Linked DNA regions of Eleftheria terrae. Each later gene encodes a partner of the first gene's protein in a complex. Links are inferred from orthologs where the notes say so. Each region holds a gene or a part of one and is shown in the gene's direction. Other genes may lie near its edges. The genes, in order: holB, holA and dnaX.

Evidence for each region.
Region 2: the proteins of holB (region 1) and holA are in contact, whole or in part, in a cryo-EM structure (PDB 8GIZ), measured with the Escherichia coli proteins. The link is inferred for Eleftheria terrae from one-to-one orthologs.
Region 3: the proteins of holB (region 1) and dnaX are in contact, whole or in part, in a cryo-EM structure (PDB 8GIZ), measured with the Escherichia coli proteins. The link is inferred for Eleftheria terrae from one-to-one orthologs.

Annotation. Positions count from the first base shown.
Region 1 is NZ_CP106951.1:512,697-520,595, forward strand. What follows is about bases 1,951-4,950. They hold holB (DNA polymerase III subunit delta'), read left to right. Parts: upstream 1,951-2,943; coding sequence 2,944-3,957; downstream 3,958-4,950. Other genes in these bases: mltG (endolytic transglycosylase MltG), read left to right, coding at 1,951-2,314; tmk (dTMP kinase), read left to right, coding at 2,336-2,947; N7L95_RS02595 (PilZ domain-containing protein), read left to right, coding at 3,954-4,349; N7L95_RS02600 (TatD family hydrolase), read left to right, coding at 4,440-4,950. Also shown: N7L95_RS02570 (DUF4936 family protein), read right to left, coding at 1-195; CAF17-like 4Fe-4S cluster assembly/insertion protein YgfZ, read right to left, coding at 265-1,248; more of mltG, read left to right, coding at 1,322-1,950; more of N7L95_RS02600, read left to right, coding at 4,951-5,234; N7L95_RS02605 (ankyrin repeat domain-containing protein), read left to right, coding at 5,308-5,991; N7L95_RS02610 (hypothetical protein), read left to right, coding at 6,105-6,335; glycogen synthase GlgA, read right to left, coding at 6,368-7,810; N7L95_RS02620 (malto-oligosyltrehalose synthase), read right to left, coding at 7,817-7,899. UniProt on the Escherichia coli protein: Part of the beta sliding clamp loading complex, which hydrolyzes ATP to load the beta clamp onto primed DNA to form the DNA replication pre-initiation complex.
Region 2 is NZ_CP106951.1:3,214,688-3,218,613, forward strand. What follows is about bases 1-2,974. They hold holA (DNA polymerase III subunit delta), read left to right. Parts: upstream 1-928; coding sequence 929-2,020; downstream 2,021-2,974. Other genes in these bases: leuS (leucine--tRNA ligase), read left to right, coding at 1-390; N7L95_RS14210 (LPS-assembly lipoprotein LptE), read left to right, coding at 396-929; N7L95_RS14220 (2-hydroxyacid dehydrogenase), read right to left, coding at 2,070-2,974. In the rest of the region: more of N7L95_RS14220, read right to left, coding at 2,975-3,014; N7L95_RS14225 (CinA family protein), read right to left, coding at 3,092-3,580; N7L95_RS14230 (phosphatidylglycerophosphatase A family protein), read right to left, coding at 3,658-3,926. UniProt on the Escherichia coli protein: Part of the beta sliding clamp loading complex, which hydrolyzes ATP to load the beta clamp onto primed DNA to form the DNA replication pre-initiation complex.
Region 3 is NZ_CP106951.1:1,088,963-1,096,836, reverse strand. What follows is about bases 2,954-5,928. They hold dnaX (DNA polymerase III subunit gamma/tau), read left to right. Parts: upstream 2,954-3,341; coding sequence 3,342-5,516; downstream 5,517-5,928. Other genes in these bases: N7L95_RS04850 (YbaB/EbfC family nucleoid-associated protein), read left to right, coding at 5,589-5,915. Outside these bases: N7L95_RS04880 (homospermidine synthase), read right to left, coding at 1-463; N7L95_RS04875 (hypothetical protein), read right to left, coding at 1,106-1,393; N7L95_RS04870 (hypothetical protein), read right to left, coding at 1,806-2,339; N7L95_RS29725 (hypothetical protein), read left to right, coding at 2,338-2,697; recombination mediator RecR, read left to right, coding at 5,977-6,558; N7L95_RS04840 (MAPEG family protein), read left to right, coding at 6,611-7,018; N7L95_RS04835 (ABC transporter substrate-binding protein), read left to right, coding at 7,104-7,874. UniProt on the Escherichia coli protein: Part of the beta sliding clamp loading complex, which hydrolyzes ATP to load the beta clamp onto primed DNA to form the DNA replication pre-initiation complex.

The DNA of each region.
Region 1 (7,899 bases):
CGGCCCCACCCCCTCTGCGTGCATATAGATCTCCATCCAGGTCTGCATGCCGTCCTTCTCCTGCGGGCGGCGCCACAGCTCGGCCTGCAGGCCGGGATGGCGCGCGCACAGCGCATCTTGCATCGCCCGGGCCACCGGCTGCGCGGCAGCGGCGTCGGCCGAGGCGATTCGATAGTAGATGAAAAGGCGGCGCACCCAGAAACCTCAGACGTGAACTAATGCGGGGCGCCGGATCGGGCCAGGGTGAAGGAAGTCACGCGCCGATCAGCTTTCGGTCGGCAGGGCATAGGGCAGCGGCCGCAGGCTCAGCGGGGGCCCGTCCGCGCTGCCCAGGTGCAGGCTGCCGCCTTCGGCCGCGGCCAGCTTCAGCTCGGCGAACACGGCCCAGCCTGGCGTGTCGAGGCCCGCCGGCACTTCGGCAGCGTTGGCGATCAGCCCTGCGGGCTGGCCGGGGTCGGCGCTGTGGAAGATCTCCTGGCCAGGCGCCGCCGGTTGCGGCGAATGCAGCAGGAAGCCGCGGCGCTTGAGGGTGCCGCGGTACTGGCTACGGGCCACCACCTCTTGACCGGGATAGCAGCCTTTCTGGAAATTCACGCCACCGACTGCCTCCAGGTTGACCATCTGCGGCACGAACTGCTCCATGGTGGCCGGCACGATGCTCGGCACGCCGCTTTGCACTTCAAGCCATTGCCATACGCCCAGCGGCAGCGAGGGCAGGGCGGCTTGCGGGCCGGCCTGGGCGGCCGCGGCGTCGGTGCTCGCCTCGGCCCAGAGGTAGCGCGGCTCGCCCAGCGCGTCGGGCAGGCGGATCACGCAGCGGTCGCCGGCGGCCGAGCGGCCCCACACCTTGTCCGGCGCCTGCTCGCCCAGCCAGGCCCGGGCGGCCGGGCCCGCCAGGCCCAGCAGCCGCACCGAGGCGCTCGCGTCGCTCAGCTTGGCCTTGGCACGCAGCACATACATGCTCAGCCGCTTGAGGGCGGCGGGCAGTTGCTCGGCAGGCAGGGCCAGCAGCACGCGGCTGGCGCTTTCCTTCCAGCCGACGAAGCTGAACATCAACCGGCCCTTCGGCGAGCACAGCCCGGCCAGGCGCGCCTCGCCCGTGCCCAGCAGCGCGAAGTCCTGCGTCAGCTGGCTGTGGAGGAACTTGGCCGCCTCCTCGCCGTCGGCAGCGATCACGCCCCAGTGGCTGAGGGCAACGGCACCCTCGACGGGGGCGGGGGAGGGATGGACGGAGCTATCGGTGTTCATGCCTCCATTATCATCACCCCCCGTTCACCGGTCTGCGCCAGGGACAACCCCGGCTTCAAATGGTTCATTCGTGATGCGATTGCTGAAGCGCCTGTTCGGCGTCCTCCTGCTGCTGACGGCATTGGCGGCCGCTGTGGTGGCGTGGTGGTTGCACCGGCCGCTGCCGCTGGCGTCGCCGTCGGTCGAGTTCTCGGTGGAGAGCGGCATGTCGCCGCGGCAGATCGCCAATGGCTGGGTGGCGGCCGGGGTCGAGGCGCCGGCGCTTGCCCTCTACGAATGGTTCCGCTGGTCGGGCCAGGCGCGCCGCATCCGTGCGGGCAGCTACGAGATCGGCCCCGGCGTCACGCCCCGCGAGCTGTTGCGCAAGATGGTGCTGGGCGACGAGACGCTGGCCACCGTGCGCCTGATCGAAGGCTGGACCTTCAAGCAGTTCCGCGCCGAGCTGGCGCGTGCCGAAGGACTGCGGCCCACCACCGCGGCGATGAGCGACGCCGAGATCATGGCCGCGCTCGGCGCTCCGGGCCGTCATCCCGAAGGTCGCTTCTTCCCCGACACCTACGCCTATAGCCGTGGCAGCAGCGACATGGCGGTGATGAAGCGCGCCATGCGCGCCATGGAGCGCAAGCTCGCCGAGAGCTGGGCCGCCCGTGCTGAATCGAGCCCGCTCAAGAGCCCGGACGATGCCCTCGTGCTGGCCTCCATCGTCGAAAAGGAAACCGGCCTGTCGAGCGACCGCGCCATGGTGTCCGGCGTCTTCAACAACCGCCTGCGCATCGGCATGCCGCTGCAGACCGATCCCACCGTGATCTACGGCCTCGGCGACCGCTACGACGGCAACCTGCGCAAGCGCGACCTGCAGGCCGACACCGCCTACAACACCTACACCCGGCCCGGCCTGCCGCCGACGCCCATCGCCATGCCCGGCAAGGCGTCGCTGCTGGCGGCCGTGCAGCCGGCTGCCACCAAGGCCTTGTATTTCGTCTCGCGGGGCGATGGCAGCAGCGTCTTCAGCGAAAGCCTCAATGAGCATAATCGTGCGGTCGACAAGTACCAGCGCAAACGCTGAACCCTTTCCATCCAGGCCGGCATGAGCGGTTTTTTCATCAGCTTCGAAGGCATCGACGGTGCCGGCAAGTCCACCCACATCCAGGCCCTGGCCGAGCGCGTGCGCCGTGCCGGGCGCGAGGTTGTGCTGACCCGCGAGCCCGGCGGCACGCCCCTGGCCGAGGCGCTGCGCGAGATGGTGCTGCAGCAATCCATGGATGCGCTGACCGAGGCGCTGCTGATCTTCGCCGGCCGCCGCGACCACCTGCAACAGGTGATCGAGCCGGCGCTGGCGCGCGGCTGCGTGGTGCTGTGCGACCGCTTCACCGACGCGACCTTCGCCTACCAGGGCGCCGGCCGCGGCTTCGACACGGCAGTGCTCGCGCAACTGGAGCACTGGGTGCAGCAAGGCCGCCAGCCCGACCTCACGCTGTGGTTCGACCTGCCCCCCGAAGTGGCGGCCGAGCGCCTGTCCACCGCCCGGGTGCCGGACCGTTTCGAGCAGCAGCCGCTGGCCTTCTTCCGCCGTGTGGCCGAGGGTTACGCCGCTCGCGCACAGGCCCATCCGCAGCGCTTTGCCCGGCTCGATGCGGGGCAGGAGCGGGCCACCGTGTGGGCCCAACTCGAGGCCGCGGTGGCGCGGCACGGCCTGTGAGCGGGGCGGCATCACCGGGCCTGCCCTGGCTGCAGGCGCCGCTGCGCGAGTTGCTGGCCACTCAGCGCGGCCATGCCGTGCTGCTGGCCGGGCCACCCGGCATCGGCCAGTTCGAGCTGGCGCTGGCGCTGGCGCAGGCCTGGCTCTGCGAGCATCCCGACGCGGCTGCCCGCCCTTGCGGCGGCTGTGCCAGCTGCACGCTGGTTCAGGCACGCACCCATCCCGACCTGCTGGTGCTGCTGCCCGAGGCCTTGCAAGAGGAGCTGGGCTGGGCCGCCGCCGAGACCGAGTCCGAAGGCAAGGCCAAGGCGGCCAAGGCCAAGCCCAGCAAGGAGATCAAGGTCGAGGCCTTGCGCCGCGCGGTCGAATTCGCCCAGCAGACCTCCTCGCGCGGTGTCGCGAAGGTGGTGCTGGTGCATCCGGCCGAGCGCATGAATGCCATCTCGGCCAACACCTTGCTCAAGACGCTGGAGGAGCCGCCGGGCCAGGCGCGCTTTGTCCTGAGCACCGAAGCGGTGGACGCCTTGCTGCCCACCATCCGCAGCCGCTGCCAGCTGCAGCGCCTGGCGCCACCCAGCGAGGCGCAGGCGCGCGAGTGGCTGCAGGCGCAGGGCCTGGCCGGCGCCGAGGTGCTGCTGGCCGCCGCCGGGCAACTGCCGCTGGCCGCGCGGCAACTGGCGCAACAGGGCCTGGATGCTGCCGCCTGGCAGCAGCTGCCCGCACGGCTGGCGGGCGGGGAGGTGGCGGCCCTGGCTGGCTGGTCGGTGCCGCTGGCGGTCGAGACGCTGCAAAAGGTCTGCCACGACGCGCTGTGCGTCACGGTGGGGGCGCAGCCGCGCTACTTCCCGGCGGCGGCCTTCAAGGGCCTGCGTGCCGGCTTGCCCGCGCTCACCGCCTGGGGCGCGGAGCTGCGCCGTGTAGCCCGTCACGAAGAGCACGCCTGGAATGCCGGCCTGATGCTCGAGTCGCTTGTGGCCCAGGCGCGGCGCGCCTTACACTCCGCCGAATGAGCGAGCTGACCCAACAACGTCCTGTCCCTGCCGCCCCGGCGGGCGTCACGCCGGCACGGCCCAGCGTGATCCAGCTGGTGTTCCGGGAGAAAGGTGCGCTGTATGCGGCCTATATCTCGGTCTTCACCGACGGTGGCCTCTTCGTGCCCACCACCCGTGAATACAAGCTCGGCGAAGACATCTACCTGCTCCTGTCGCTGCCGGAGGATGCGCAGCGCTACCCGGTGGCCGGCAAGGTGGCCTGGGTCACCCCGGCCAACGCTTCCGGCGGCCGCACGCAAGGGGTGGGCGTGCGTTTCCCGAGCGACGAGAAGTCGCGGCTGCTGAAGATGCGCATCGAGGAACTGCTGGGCACCGCCATCCAGTCGGCCAAGCCCACGCAAACCCTTTGACGCTCTCCTGAGCCCCCTGGGCTCCCGAATCAGGCGCCGGCCGGTGTAGGCTAGGCGCCTGTTTTCATTGGCCCGCCATCCAGACATTCGATGTTCGTCGACTCCCACTGCCATCTCACCTTTCCCGAACTCGCCGAGCAGCTCGGCGCCATCCGCCAGGCCATGGCCGCCGCCCAGGTGGACCGGGCCTTGTGCATCTGCACCACGCTGGAAGAGTTCGACGCCGTGCACGCGCTGGCGCTGCAGCACGACAACTTCTGGGCCAGTGCCGGCGTGCACCCCGACAACGAAGGCGTCCAGGAGCCGACCCTGCAGCGGCTGCTCGACCTGGGCTCCCGCGAGAAGGTGGTGGCCCTGGGCGAAACCGGCCTGGACTACTACCGCCTCAACGGCCGCAGCGTGGCCGACATGGAGTGGCAGCGTGAGCGCTTTCGCACCCACATCCGGGCCGCGCTGGCGCTGGACAAGCCGCTGGTGATCCACACCCGCAGTGCCTCGGACGACACGGTGGCCATCCTGCAGGAAGAGGGCCAGGGCCGGGCGCGTGGCGTCTTCCATTGCTTCACCGAGACGCAGCAGGTGGCCGATGCCGCCCTGGAGCTGGGCTTCTACATCTCCTTCTCGGGCATCCTGACCTTCAAGACCGCGGCCGACCTGCGCGAGGTGGCCCGCCATGTGCCGCTCGAGCGCTGCCTGATCGAGACCGACAGCCCCTACCTCGCGCCGGTGCCCTTCCGCGGCAAGACCAACAACCCGTCTTATGTCCCTCATGTGGCGCGGCAGCTGGCGGAGCTGAAGGGGCTGTCGGTGGAGGAGGTGGCGGACGCCACGAGCCGCAATTTCGAGCGCTTGTTCGGTGTGCCGCGGCTTCAGGCTGCGGCCTGAGTTTTTTCATCAATAGGCGCTAAGCGGCTGTCGGGTCGCTTATTTTTTGGCGTGAAATAATAGGAGTCGTGTCGTGCGCATCGAGCTGAAGTGGGTGTGGGCGCTGGTGCTGGCGCTGGCCGCGCCGATGGCCCAGGCAGGGGCTTATGTCGATTTCTTCCGGGCCCTGATGCGCGACGACGGCGACACCGTGCGCGAGCTGCTGCAACGGGGCTTCGACCCCAACACGCTGGACGAGCACGGCCGGGCCGGCCTCACCATTGCCTTGCAGGAGGTGTCCCTGAAGACGGCCGAGGCGCTGTTCGCCCACCCGCAGGTGGACGTCAACCGCCTCAACGCGCTGGGCGAGTCGCCGCTGATGATGGCGGCGCTCAAGCGCGAGCTGGACTGGTGCCGGCGCCTCATCGAGCGGGGTGCCGACGTCAACAAGACCGGCTGGACCCCGCTCCACTACGCCGCCAGCGGCGGCAAGCCCGAGGTGGTGGCGCTGCTGCTGGAGCACCACGCCTTCATCGACGCCGAATCGCCCAACAAGACCACGCCGCTGATGATGGCCGCCCGCTATGGCAGCGACGACGCCACGCGCGTCCTGCTCGAGGCCGGTGCCGACCCGACGCTGCGCAACGAGAAGGGGCTGACGGCGGCTGATTTCGCCCGGGCGGCCGAGCGTGTCAAGCTGGCCGAAGAGATCGAGCGGCATGCCCGTACGTACAACGCCGCGCCGGCCATTGCAGCGCCTGCGTCGGGCGCCGACTAGGGGCGTTTGTCGGGCGAATTCCGACGTTTCTTTGGCTGGGGCCCGACTACCGGGCCCAGCCGGCCAGGCCTAAAGTTCACTGCATGCCCACCGCCCTTTCTGGAGCCTTCGACATGCAAACCCAACTGCCCGCCGACCCGTTTGCCCTGATGCTGAACCCGCAAGCCGTGCTCAGCGCCGTCGAAAGCTCGGAGCGGCTGAGCCGCCTGAAGCGCCGCATCTGCCGCCCGCTCGACAAGCCGCTGCTGGCCACCGTGTCGCGTGACACGGCCGCCTTCGACGAGGAGATCGACAGCGAGGCCGAGACCGACGCCGAAGCCACCAGCGCCGACACCGAAGCCTGAGCCACCGGCGGCGGCGCCGGCCTCCCGCCTGCTCAGGCCGCCAGCAGCTCGCGATAGACGTCCACGTAGCGCTGCGCCCGGCCCCGCCATCCCAGCTGCTGCGCCATGCAGCGCTGCTGCAGTCCCCGCCACACCGCCGGTTCCCGCCAGGCCTCGAACACCCGCTGCAGCGCCGCCTGCAGCGCGCCTGCGGTGGGCTGCGAGAACGAGAAGCCGCTGGAGCGCTCCGGCGCAGCCGCCAGGTCCACCACCGTGTCGGCCAGCCCGCCGGTCGCATGCACCACCGGTGGCGTGCCGTACGCCTGGCTGTACATCTGGTTCAGCCCGCAGGGCTCGAAGCGCGACGGCATCAGGTAGGCGTCCGCCCCCGCCTCGATCTGGTGGGCCAGTGCCTCGTTGAAACCCAGCTCCACCGCCACCTGCCGCGGATGCCGGCCGGCACAGTCGCGTAGCTGCTGCTCCAGCCCCGCCTCGCCGACGCCAAGCACCACCAGCTGCCCGCCCTGCGCGAGCAGCCAGGGCAGCACCTCCAGGATCAGATCGATCCCTTTCTGCTCGGTCAGCCGGCTCACCAGCCCGAACAGCAGCGCGCCGTCGTCTTCCTGCAGGCCGAAGCGCTGCTGCAGCGTGGCCTTGTTCACGCGCTTGAGTTCGAGCCGGCCACTGTCGTAGCGCTGCGGCAGGTGCGGGTCGGTGGCCGGGTTCCACACCGCTTCGTCGATGCCATTGAGGATGCCGCACAGGCGCCCGGCGCGCGCGCGCAGGATGCCATCGAAGCCGCAGCCCGACGCCGGCTCGCGGATCTCCCGGGCATAGCTCGGGCTGACGGTGGTGATGCCATCGCTGAAGTTGATGCCGGCCTTCAGGAAGGACAGCTGGTGCCAGTATTCCAGGCCGTCCGGCACCAGCCATGGCGGTGGCAGCTCCAGCTCGCGGGCGCGTTCCAGCGGAAACAGGCCCTGGAAGGCCAGGTTGTGGATGGTCATCACGCTGCGCGTGCCGCCCGGCTGCAGCTGCTGCAGGTAGGCCGGCGCGAGCCCGGTGGGCCAGTCATTGCAGTGCAGGATGTCCGGTCGCCACTCGCGCCAGGGCGAGGCCCCGCCCGCCAGCTCCGCGGCCACACGGCTGAGCAAGCCGAAACGCAGCGCGTTCTCGCCCTGCGGGTCTTCATAGGGCCCGCCGGGGCGGTCGTAGTAGCCGGGGCAGTCCAGCAGCAGCAGCTCGACGCCGTCGTGCCGGCCGGCATGCAGCACGCGCGCGGCCGGCCAGTGCCCCTGGGCCGGCCGCTGGAAGAGCAGGCGCGCGCCGTCGCGCAGGGCGCGCAGGGCCGGGTAGGCTGGCATCAACAGCTTGACGTCATGCTCCAGAGCGGCCAGTGCTTGCGGCAGCGCGGCGCTGACGTCGCCCAGCCCACCGGTTTTCACCCAGGGGGCGCATTCGGGCGTCACGAACAGGATCTTGAGGGCCTTGGACATGGAGGCTCAGGCAGGGTCGGAAGAAGAAGTCGGTTCGCGGGCGTCGGCCGGCCCCGCGTCGGTTTCGGGAACCAGCACCGCCACCGGCA
Region 2 (3,926 bases), 2.7 Mb from region 1 along the record:
GGCTTCGACGCCCAGAACCACCCGGACCGGCACTACGCCAGCTGGGCGGTGCACGAGGCGGTGGGCATCCTGTTGCGGGTGCTCTACCCGGCCTGCCCGCACATCACGCAGGCGCTGTGGCAGGACCTGGGCTATGTGGCGCAGTACGGCGAGCTGCTGGATGCGCCTTGGCCGCATGTCGACGAAGGCGCGCTGGTGCAGGACGAGATCGAGCTGATGCTGCAGGTCAACGGCAAGCTGCGCGGCTCGGTGAAGGTCTCGGCGTCGGCCGACAAGGCGGCCATCGAGGCGGCGGCGCTCGCCTCGCCCGACTTTGCCAAGTTCGCCGAGGGCAAGCCGCCGAAGAAGGTGGTGATCGTGCCGGGCCGGCTCGTCAACGTGGTGGTATGAGCCGGATGACGACCCGCTCCGCCGCCGCCCGCCTCCTCCGCCGCCCGCTGTCCCGCCGCGGCCTGCTCGGCAGCGCCGCCATGGCGGCGTTGCTGCTCGGCGGCTGCGGCTTCAAGCTGCGCGGCGCGCCGACCTTCGCCTTCCGCAGCATCCAGCTCGGCGTGGCCCCCCGCTCGGAGCTGTCGCTGGAGCTGCGCCGGCAGCTGGCGGCCGCGCCCGACCTGCGGGTGGTCGAAGCCGCCAAGGACGCCGAGGTGGTGCTCGACGTGCTGGACGACAGCATCGTGCGCTCGGTCAGCGCCAACACGGCCGCCGGCCAGGTGCGTGAAATCACGCTGCGTTCGAGGGTGCGCTTTCGCGTGCGCACGCCCTCCGGCCGGGAGCTGATTCCCGACACCACGCTGGAGCTGGGCCAGCCGCTCAGCTACAACGAAAGCGCGGCCCTCGGCAAGGAAAGCGAGGAAGCCGAGCTGGTGCGCGAGATGCGCCGCGACATCACCACCCAGATGCTGCGCCGCCTGGCCGCGGTGAAGCCCTGATGCAGTTGCGACTGGATCAGCTGCAGGCCCACCTGCAGCGGGAACTGCGGCCGCTCTACACCCTGCATGGCGACGAGGCGCTGCTGGTGCAGGAAGCCTGCGACGCCATCCGTGCCGCCGCCCGGGCCGCCGGCCATGCCGAGCGCACCGTGCACACGGTGGCCGGCGCCCATTTCGACTGGGGCGAACTGCTGGGCGCGGCACAGGCCCTCAGCCTGTTCGCCGACAAGCGCCTGATCGAGATCCGCATTCCCGGCGGCAAGCCGGGCAAGGACGGCTCCGAGGCCCTGCAGCGCTATTGCGAACACCTGGGCGACGACCTGGTGACCATCGTCGTGCTGCCACGGCTGGACAAGACGGCCCAGTCGAGCGGCTGGTTCACCGCGCTCGACGGCGCGGGCGTCACGGTGCGCATCGACCCCATCGAGCGCAAGCTGCTGCCCGGCTGGATCGCACAGCGCCTGTCGGCCCAGGGCCAGCGGGTGCAAGGCGGCGAGGAGGGGCAGCGCACGCTGGCCTTCTTCGCCGACCGGGTGGAGGGCAACCTGCTCGCCGCCCACCAGGAGATCCAGAAGCTGGGCCTGCTCTACCCTCCCGGCGAACTGAGCTTCGAGCAGGTCGAGGTGGCGGTGCTCAACGTGGCCCGCTACGACGTGTTCAAGCTGTCCGAGGCGGTGCTTGCCGGCCAGGTGGCGCGGGTGCTGCGCATGCTCGACGGGCTGGAGGCAGAGGGCGAGGCGGCGGTGCTGGTGCACTGGACGCTGGCCGAGGACATCCGCACGCTCAAGCGGGTGAAGGACGCGCTGCTGGCCGGCCGGCCGCTGCCCATGGCGCTGCGCGAGCAGCGGGTCTGGGGCCTGAAGGAGAAGCTGTTCGAGCGGGTGCTGCCGCGCCTGAGCGACCGCAGCGTGGACGCGCTGCTCGATGCGGCCCAGGTCTGCGACGGCCTGGTCAAGGGCCTGCGCCATCCCGACTGGCCCGCCGAGCCGTGGGCCGCGCTGCGCCGCCTGGCGCTGATGGTGGTGGAAGCGGTCTCGGTGCCGGTCAGCCCGCGCGAGGCGAGCGGCCGCTGGCTGGCGCTGCGCGCCTGACGGCGGCGGCCCTGCCGGCCAGGCCGGGCCGGCATGTCGGCAGCGCCCCTCAGTAGCCGGCCAGCCGGTCCACCAGGTGGTGCAGCGGCTGCCCCGCGCGCAGGGCGCGCACATTGGCCGCCACCACCGCAGCCGCGGTGGTCGGGTCGGTCTGGGCCGCCACATGCGGCAGCACCGTGACGCGCGGGTGCGACCACAGCAAGTTGCCAGCCGGCAGCGGCTCCTCGCGGAACACATCCAGCACGGCATGCCGCAGCCGGCCTTCTTCCAGCGCCACCAGCAGGTCGGCCTCCACCACATGGCCGCCGCGCGCCAGGTTCACCAGGCTGCTGCCCTCGCGCATGCGGGTGAAGGTGCGGGCATCGAAGAGCCCCTCGGTGTGCGGCGTCAGCGGCAACAGGTTGATGACGATGTCGGCCTCCGGCAGGGCCGCCTGCAGGCCTTCCGGGCCGCTGCAGGTGAGCACGCCGTCCAGCCGGGCCGGCCGCCGGCTCCAGGCCGTCACGCGATAGCCATTGGCCAGCAGCCGCAGCGCCACCGTGCGGCCCATCTCGCCCAGGCCCAGCACCAGCACCGCCACCTGGTCGGCGCGGCGCTGGCCGTGCTGCAGCCATTGCGCCTGCCGCTGCTGGCGCGCGTAGTCGTAGAAGCCCCGCTGCAGCGAGAGCACCGCCCACAGCGCAGTCTCGGCCATCGCCTCGTTCATGGCCGGGTCCACCATGCGGGCCAGTGGCACGCCGGCCGGCAGGCCGGGATCGCGCAGCAACCGGTCCACGCCGGCCCACAAGGACTGCACCAGGCGCAGGCGTGGCAGGCCAGCCAGGCTGCCAGGCGGCGGGTTGGCGACGATGGCGACCTCCACCTCCTCGCGCTCCCCGGCCGCCAGGCCGGGATGCCAGACGCACCACTGCTCGCCGGGCAGGTGGCCCTGCAGCTCGGCCAGCCAGCGGGCCCGTTCAGCATTGTCGAAGGAAGCAGCCAGCAGGAGGCTCATGGCGGTCGGCAACGGAGGTAAGGATCGCCACACTGTAGGGCATGCAGCGCCGGCCTAGCGCCAGCGCGGCAGCGGCCTCAGTCGCCGCTGACGATCGCCACCAACCGGGTCAGCGCATGACCCACCGCGGCGGACCGCACCTGGGCCCGGTCGCCCTTGAAGCGCACGCATTCGGTGTGCACGAAGTCCTGCCCGCGCGCAAAGCCGAACCACACGGTGCCGACCGGCTTGGCTTCGCTGCCGCCGCCCGGCCCGGCGATGCCGGTCACCGCCACGCTGATGTGCCCGCGCGAGTGCTGCAGGGCGCCCAGCGCCATGGCCATCGCCACCTCGCGGCTGACCGCGCCGTGGCGGGTGATCAGCTCGGCCGGCACGCCCAGCAGCTCGGTCTTGGCCTCGTTCGAATACGTCACCATGCCGCGCTCGAACCAGTCGCTGGAGCCGGCCACCGAGGTGCAAGCGCCGGCGATCAGGCCGCCGGTGCAGGATTCGGCCGTCACCAGCTTCAGGTTGCGCGCGGCCAGCACCAGCCCCAGCTGGGTCAGCAGGGGGTCGCCGACCTTCATCTCCAGCATCTGGCCCTGCGGCTGCGGGTTGTCCATCGGAGCGGATCCTTTCTAGGGCTTGGAATGGCGGCGCTGCCTCACCAGACACGCCACAGCGCAAACACGAGCAGGGTGCAGAAGGCCGCCACCAGGTCGTCGAAGAGGATACCGAAGCCGCCACGCCAGCCGCCGCCCTTGAAGCGGCGGTCGGCCCAGGCAACCGGGCCTGGCTTGGCAGCGTCGAAGAAGCGGAACCAGAGGAAGGCCGCCAGCTGCGTCCACAGGCCACCTTCGCCGCCCGCCCCCGGCGACAGCAGCCACAGCACCAGCCAGAAGGCGATCACCTCGTCCCAGACGATGTGGCCGG
Region 3 (7,874 bases), 580 kb from region 1 along the record:
CGCCATGGGTCAGCACCGCCGTCGGGCCGCGGGGCAGGTCGCGGCGCAGGCCGAGCACCTGCTCTCGCAAGGCGTAGTTGCTGCGCTCGTCGGGCGTGAGCGCCTCGTCGACATAGCCGCCGGCCCAGGGTTCGATGCAGGTGTCGAGGTAGAGCACGCCCAGGCGCTGGCACAGCTCGATCAGCGCGAAGCTCGAGACGTCATTCGAGACGTTCACCAGGAAATCGCCGGCCTTCAGGCGCGGCTTGAGAATCTCCTGGTAATTGGTGGGTGTCAGGGGATTTACCGAGTGCGACACACCGTATTCGCGGGCGATCGATTCGCCATTGCGATCGGCCGTGATGATGCTTATTCGGTCAGCGGATATTGATAAATGCCGCAGAAGCAGCGGCAACAGGCCTTGACCAATAGAGCCAAAACCGACGAGCAGGATTTTCCCTGTAAATTCGGCTTGCTGAGCCATTGTGCGACCTCCACAAATTCGGAACGACACCGGGCGCACGCCGCATAAGGCGCGGGCATGGCGATATCGGTAGGACGATGTGAGAAACGGCCGATCAGTGAGGCAGGTGCCGTTTATCCTGCCACCTCAGCACGACGGGGTGCTGTCGTGCTCTCTGTACTCCATTTCACCAAACGCCTGCAGGGGAGAGTAGCTGTAGTTTTTGCTAGGTTTCTCCGCAGCCGAGATGAGAAACCAGCAGATGTTTCCGTTTTCTGACGAAACGATGAAGAAATATAAGAGGTGATCGCAGGCGCCGGAATGTCCGAAAGGGAGGGGAGCCGGAGCAGTATTGCGCTGGGCCGCGTGATCGTTGTTTCCGCGAAACCGGTCAAAGGCGGGCGGCGATCAGCGACAGAGTCATCTTGCCGACATATTGAAGCCGTCCAATTCGCACTGGTAGACATGGCGGTGGGCACCGGGTGGCGCAACCGAGCCTTACATCTGTCCGAATGGGCAGGAGGACCGGGAGGAGATGACGCAGGGGGCTCCCGCCCGTTTTATTGAAACGATCCCCGGGTGGAACGACCGCCCCGGAAACATAAAGACATGCCGCCGCTTGGCGCATGAGCGCGGAGGCGACGGCATGAGGGATGGGGGTTGTCAATCGTTCCAGACGTCGGTGTGATGGCCCGGGAAGACGGCGCAGACGTCGCAGTCCTGCCGGTCTTCCAGGGCGAGCGAAACGGCGTCGTGCCAGGTGCTGGCATGCAGGAGCACGGTCTGATAGTCGATGTGCGGGCCGGGGCTGCGAAGGACCACGGTGAAAGGCAGTCCGGCACTGTGCGGAGCCCAAGGTTCGGTGTCGTCCGATGGGGTCTCAGGCAATGGCCGCGACGGCTCGAAGCCGCGTTCAACGATCATGCGGGTTGCGTCCCATGCGATGGTCATGCTGTGTCTCCTCGCGATTGCGAATGTGCAGGGTAATGTCTGCTCCAAGGGCAAGGGCGGGATGCCCACGCATATGTATGCGCAGCTATCGTCTAAACCTGTCAGGGCTCGCAGACCGATGCACCAAGCCGGGGCCGATTGCCAGTGGCATCGATGCCGGAGGTGGTGGGCGACGGTCCTGGACAGGGCGAAACTCGGTATAAACCCTGGGCCCGCGGCAGGCCGGCAGCCGGGCCGTGGGGCGGTCCAGCTGTGGAGGTGTCGCGCCCCGGAGGGTGGCATCGTGGAGTCTGCGCTGCCTGCCGGCCTTCCTCCGCTGGAGCGACTGGCTCGGCGAACTGCCGAATCCCGCACAGGCCGCTGCTGGCGGCATCCACGACTCGCATCGCGTCGGGCTCATGGCAGCTGCGCGTCATGTCGGGTGGACCGCGCTTGCCAGGGGCAGGCCGGCACGATCCCCGGCATATCGGCGCCGCGCCGCTGTGACTGGGAGCGGTGCAGGGGGCGCCTGCATGCCCCGAAGTGTGCTGCCGCCTGACCCTCCCGACCGGCTTGGCGGGAAGGCGCTCAGCGGCGGCGCCTGGCAAGGTGGCCGCCGACTGGCCACCCAGCCGACCCATATCAGCGCATCGGTGTGCGGCTCGGGAATCGACTGCTGCAAGTATGCGTGCCGCCTCCCGTGGATCTGCCCGTAGCCCACGATTCCACCGCGATCATTGATCGCGGTTGCTGAGGTGAGCTCCCCGCCTTCACCGGTTGCGTCGAGGAGGTCCAGGTTCTGCGTCGTTTCCCCATCGTAGGAAAACGCACGGGCGGCGCTGCTGCCTTTGATCTGAGAGGATCCGACGCCATGCCCTGCGGCATTGGCGTCACCGCCGACCGAGCCTGCCCCTCCAAGGGTGCCCAGGTCGCGCAGCACGGTGCCATCGTGCAGGAACGCGTGCATGGCTGCGTCACCAGCGAGCTGCGCCGCTCAGGTGACGGTGCCTCGTGCATTGATTGATGCCATCGGCTCAGCCGGTGCTGCCGCCGAGCGTTCCCAGGTCGTGCATGGTGCTGCCGTCATGGATGAAGGCGCGTCCTTGGGATTCCTGGTGATCCTACGGAGTGCGGGCGGTTGCGTCGGTGAGCAGCCTGTTTTCGCCGATGTCGCCGGCGCTGCTGTAGACAGCCTCGAACCGATCCAGATTGACCAGGCGGTAGCGAGGTGCCGCCAGCCAGCCTCCGGTGGCCAGGGCGAGCGACAAGGCGACGCCCCCGCGGGCAAGTGCAGGAGGGATGAACGTCTGAAGCTCCTGGCGTGATGGAGCGTTCACCTTATCCTGCGGCCAGCCGGCACGAGGCCCCCGGAGCAGGGACGTCGACAGGAGCGCGCCTTTCCTTCGCCAAGGGGCGGCCAGTACCGCCTGCGGGGGGCTGTCGGGCTCGGCGGTGGATGGGCGAGCTGCGGTCCCGCCCGGCATGTGGGCGGTGCCGGACAGGCCGCTGGCGGCTTGGCCTTCAAACGGTGCTTGCAGCGTGCCGGGCACCGCGGTGCATGGCGCGATCGAAGGCCATGCTGGCCCTTACTGGCCAACTGTGCAGCAGAGATCGGTGCAGCGGAGATCGGTGGGGTGGGCGGGTCCGATGTCGGCCCTTGATGGGGTGCACGGGCGGGATGGTCTGCTTCCCTTGAACACCACCGATGGATGGAAAGCCGCCGCGTGGCGGCTTTCGAGAAGATGGGTGACGAGCCTTAACCCCGGCACTGGTCGCAACGGTTAGGGCTGCTTCGTTCCCGACCTGACCCGGTTGGCCGCGCTCCCATGCGGGGAGGCCCGTCAAGCGCGATTGTAGGCCAGCTTTTCGCCCGGCGTCCGCCGCGGCATCGAAAGTTGCGAAGTGAAGTGCATTGCGCCTCGCTGCGTGGCCCCGGCGAGGAGGGGCGCCGCCCCCGTAGAATTGCGACATGAGCTACCTTGTCCTGGCCCGCAAATACCGCCCGCGCACCTTCGAGCAAATGGTGGGGCAAGAGCATGTGGTGCAGGCCCTGTCCAATGCGCTGACGCAGCAGCGCCTGCATCACGCCTACCTCTTCACCGGCACCCGCGGCGTGGGCAAGACCACGGTCTCGCGCATCCTCGCGAAATCGCTCAACTGTGTGGGTGCCGACGGGCAGGGCGGCATCACCGCCGCGCCCTGCGGCGCGTGCCAGGCCTGTCGTGACATCGATGCCGGCCGCTTCGTCGATTACGTGGAGCTTGATGCCGCATCGAACCGCGGTGTTGAAGAAATCTCGCAGCTGCTGGACCAGGCGGTCTACAAGCCGGTGGTGGGGCGCTTCAAGGTCTACATGATCGACGAGGTGCACATGCTGTCCAACACCGCGTTCAACGCGATGTTGAAGACGCTGGAAGAGCCGCCGGAGTACCTGAAGTTCGTGCTGGCCACCACCGATCCGCAGAAGGTCCCGGTCACCGTGTTGTCGCGCTGCCTGCAGTTCAACCTGCGGCCGATGGCGCCCGAGACGGTGCTGGAGCACCTGGAGTCCGTGTTGCAGGCCGAGCAAATCGCGGCCGATGCCGGAGCGCTGCGGCTGTTGTCGCGCGCTGCGCGCGGCTCCATGCGCGACGCGCTGTCGCTGACCGACCAGGCGATTGCCTTTGGCTCCGGCGAGCTGCGCGAGGCGGGTGTGCGCCAGATGCTCGGCGCCGTCGATCGCAGCCATGTCTACCGGCTGATCGAGGCCCTCGCAGCCGGGGATGGTGCGGCGGTGGTCGATACCGCCCGGCAGCTGCGGGCCCAGGGGCTGTCGGCCCAGGGGGCGCTGGAGGAAATGGCGGTGCTGCTGCAGCAGCTGGCGGTGCTGCAGGTGGTGCCCGACGCGGCCGATGCCGGCGATCCCGAGGCCGAGCGGCTGGCCCGCCTCGGCGAGTTGCTGCCGGCCGACGAGACGCAGCTGCTCTACAGCATTGCACTGCACGGCCGCAACGAACTGGGGCTGGCACCGGATGAGTACAGCGGCCTGACGATGGTGCTGCTGCGCATGCTGGCCTTCAAGCCGGCCGTGGGCGGTGGTGGCGGTGGGCGGCCGGCGTCCTCGGCGCCGCTGCAGCGGCCGGCGCAGAACGCCGCCCTGCGCGTGGCCATGCGCAGCAACGAGCCGTCGGCCGAGGCCGCTGCGCCAGGCGCGGAAGCCTCGCTTGCATTGCGCCAGCCCGGCACTCCGGCTGCGCGGCTCGACGGGCCGGCTGCCACGGGCACCGGCGTGGCAGCCCAGCCGGAGGCGCGGCCTGCGCAGTCCGCCCCATCGGCCGCTGCAGCGGCGGCCCAGCCAGCCGAGCCGCCGGCTCGGCAGCTGTCCGAGAACACCCCGGTCACCTCTGCCGGCCCGGCCCACCAGCCGCTCGCGGCGCCCCCGGTGGCCGCGGCCAGGCCGGTGGCCTTGCGCCAGTCAAGCACCGCGCCGGTACGCAGCATCCAGCCGCCGGCTCGCGCCAGCGCCGAACCCCCGCCTTGGGAGGACCTGCCCGAGGACCCTGCGCCGGCTGCTGCAGCCACTCGCCCCATCGCGCCCGCGCCGGCCCCGGCAGACCCCCGTCCGCCGCAGGTTGAAGCCGAGCCTGCGCCGGGCTCCGTGGTCCCGGCGCGAGCCGAGCCGGCCGTGCTCGACGTGGCACCGCCTGCCTTCGTGCAGCAGCAGCCGGCCTCCGTCGCTGCGCCGATCGCGGTGCCCGCCGCGGCGGACTCGCCCATTGGCGAGCGCTGGCATGCGCTGGTGCTGCAGATGGCTGAGCGCGAGCTGATTTCGGCCCTGGTGCGCGAACTCGCGATGCAGGCCGAGTGCTGCGCCATGGCCGACGGCGAGGCGCCCTGGCAGTTGCGGGTCGAGCGCAACACCCTGGCGGCCGAGGCCACCCGGGCCAAGCTGGAAGCCGCCCTCGCCGAGGTGCTGGGCCGGCCGGTGCGCCTGCAGCTCGAGGTGGCGCCGACGCAGGACACACCGGCCCGTCGTGAAGCCGCCAAACGCGCTGCGCGGCAGCGCCAGGCCGAGGAAACCATCCAGGGCGACCCGCTGGTGCGCTCCCTGATGCAGCAATTCAGCACCGCACGCATCGTGCCGGGCTCGATCCGGCCGGTATGAAGCTGTGCAGATTACCCGGGCGCCGGCCCCTTGATGCCGGCACCGACACCCCTTGAACCCGAAAGGAAAGACATGCTCAAAGGACAACTCGCGGGCCTGATGAAACAGGCCCAGCAGATGCAGGACAACCTCAAGCGCGCCCAGGAAGAACTGGCCAGCGTCGAGGTGGAAGGCCAGTCCGGCGCCGGCCTGGTGAAGGTGCTGATGACCTGCAAGCACGACGTCAAGCGCATCACGATCGACCCCAGCCTGCTGGCCGACGACAAGGACATGCTGGAGGACCTGGTCGCCGCCGCCTTCAACGACGCCGTGCGCCGCGCCGAGGAAGTCAGCCAGGAGAAGATGGGCAAGCTCACCGCCGGCATGCCGCTGCCGCCCGGCATGAAGTTCCCGTTCTGAGTGCCCGCGAGCGATTCGCGCCCGACCCGCATTCCCACACAACGCCGTACCGCTGCCACACATGTCGTCTTTCGATGCCCTGGTGCAGGCCTTGCGCCGCCTGCCCGGAGTGGGCCCGAAGTCGTCGACGCGCATGGCCTTCCACCTGCTGCAGCACGACCGGGAGGCAGCCCACCTGATCGCGCGGGCCCTCGACGACGCCATCCGTGATGTGCGGCACTGCCGGCTGTGCAATACCTTCACCGAGGCCGAGGTGTGCGACACCTGCCTCGACCCGCAGCGCGACACGGCGCAGTTGTGCGTGGTCGAGACGCCGGCCGACCAGGCCGCGGTGGAGCGCACCGGCAGCTACAAGGGGCTGTACTTCGTGTTGATGGGCCGGCTCAGCCCGCTGGACGGCATCGGTCCGCGAGAGATCGGCCTGGAGCGCTTGTTCGAGCGTGCCGCGGAGGGGGAGGTGCGCGAAGTGATCGTCGCCACCAACTTCACCGCCGAAGGCGAAGCCACCGCCCATGTGCTGGCCGAGGGCCTGAAGGCCCGCGGCCTGCGGGTGACCCGCCTGGCGCGCGGTGTGCCGGTGGGCAGCGAACTGGAATACGTCGACCTGGGCACCATCGCCCATGCCTTGGTGGAGCGGCGCTGAGCCGGGCCGCCTCTGTCCCCCCGCGGGATGCCTTTGCCAGGAGCGAAGACCGATGAGCATTGCCATCTGGTGTGTGTTGATCGCTGCCTTGCTGCCGATCGTGTGCGCAGGGCTGGCCAAATCCGGCCAGCTCGGCAAGCGCCGCAGCGAAGGCGGCTACGACAACCATGACCCGCGCGCCTGGCTGGCCCGCCAGCAAGGCTGGCGCCAACGGGCCAATGCGGCGCAGGCCAACAGCTTCGAGGCCTTGCCGTTGTTCATCGGCGCGGTGGCCATCGCCATCAGCACCGGCGCGCCGGCCGCGCGCGTGGACCTGTTGGCGGCGGCCTTCGTGGGGCTGCGGCTGGCCTACATCGCGCTGTACCTGGCCGACAAGGCGACCTTGCGCAGCCTGGTGTGGGCGGCTGCACTGGCCGTCAACATCGGCCTGTTGTTTTCCGGGACGGCAACGCGGGTGTGACGGGCAGTATCGCCGTCGCTGGGAGTTTCCCTGCCCGGATCGGTCCCGATTGGAGCCGGCAGGTCCTGCCGATAAGCTGCCGGTCATGCCGCTGCACCTGCCCGTTCCGCTGATGCGCCCTTCACGCCGCCCGAGCCGGCGCGACTGCCTGCGCACCTTCGGCGCCGCCGCGGTGCTGCTGGGCACCGGCCTGGGGGGCGCCCGGGCCCAGCCGGAGCAGGTTCGCGTCTCGGTGGCCCTCGGGCGGGGCGAGTCCTTCTGCCACCTGCCGCTGACGGTGGCGCAGGAGCTGGGCTACTTCCGCGCCGAGGGGCTCGACGTGCGACTGCTCGAAGTGCCGGAGCCGGGCAGTGCCTCGCATGCGGTGCTGGCGGGCGATGCCGAATTCGGTTCGGGCGCCTACCTGGGCCTCGTGTCCCGGCAATTGCAAGGGCATCCGCTGCGCACCGTGGTGCTCGAAGGGCGGACACCCAAGGTGTCCTTCGGTGTTTCTGCGCGGCTGATGTCGACCTGGCGCGGCATGGGCGACCTGCGGGGGCGGCGCCTCGGGGTGGCTGCGGCTGGCAGCCTGTCGCAGGTGCTGGCCCGCGTGTGCCTGGCCAAGGGCGGGCTCAAGCCGGCAGAGGTGCAGTTCGTCCCTCATGGTTCGATGCAGGAGGCCGTACAGGCCTTGCGCAACGGCGCGATCGACGCCCTGAGCCACCTGGACCCCGGCATGACACAGCTGGAGCTGCGCGGCGAGGCACGGGTGGTGGCCGATCCGCGCACGCCCAAGGGCGCACATGAGCTGTTCGGCGGCCCGATGCCGGGCACCTGCGTGTACGGGGCGCCGGCTTTCGTGGAGCGCCATCCGCGC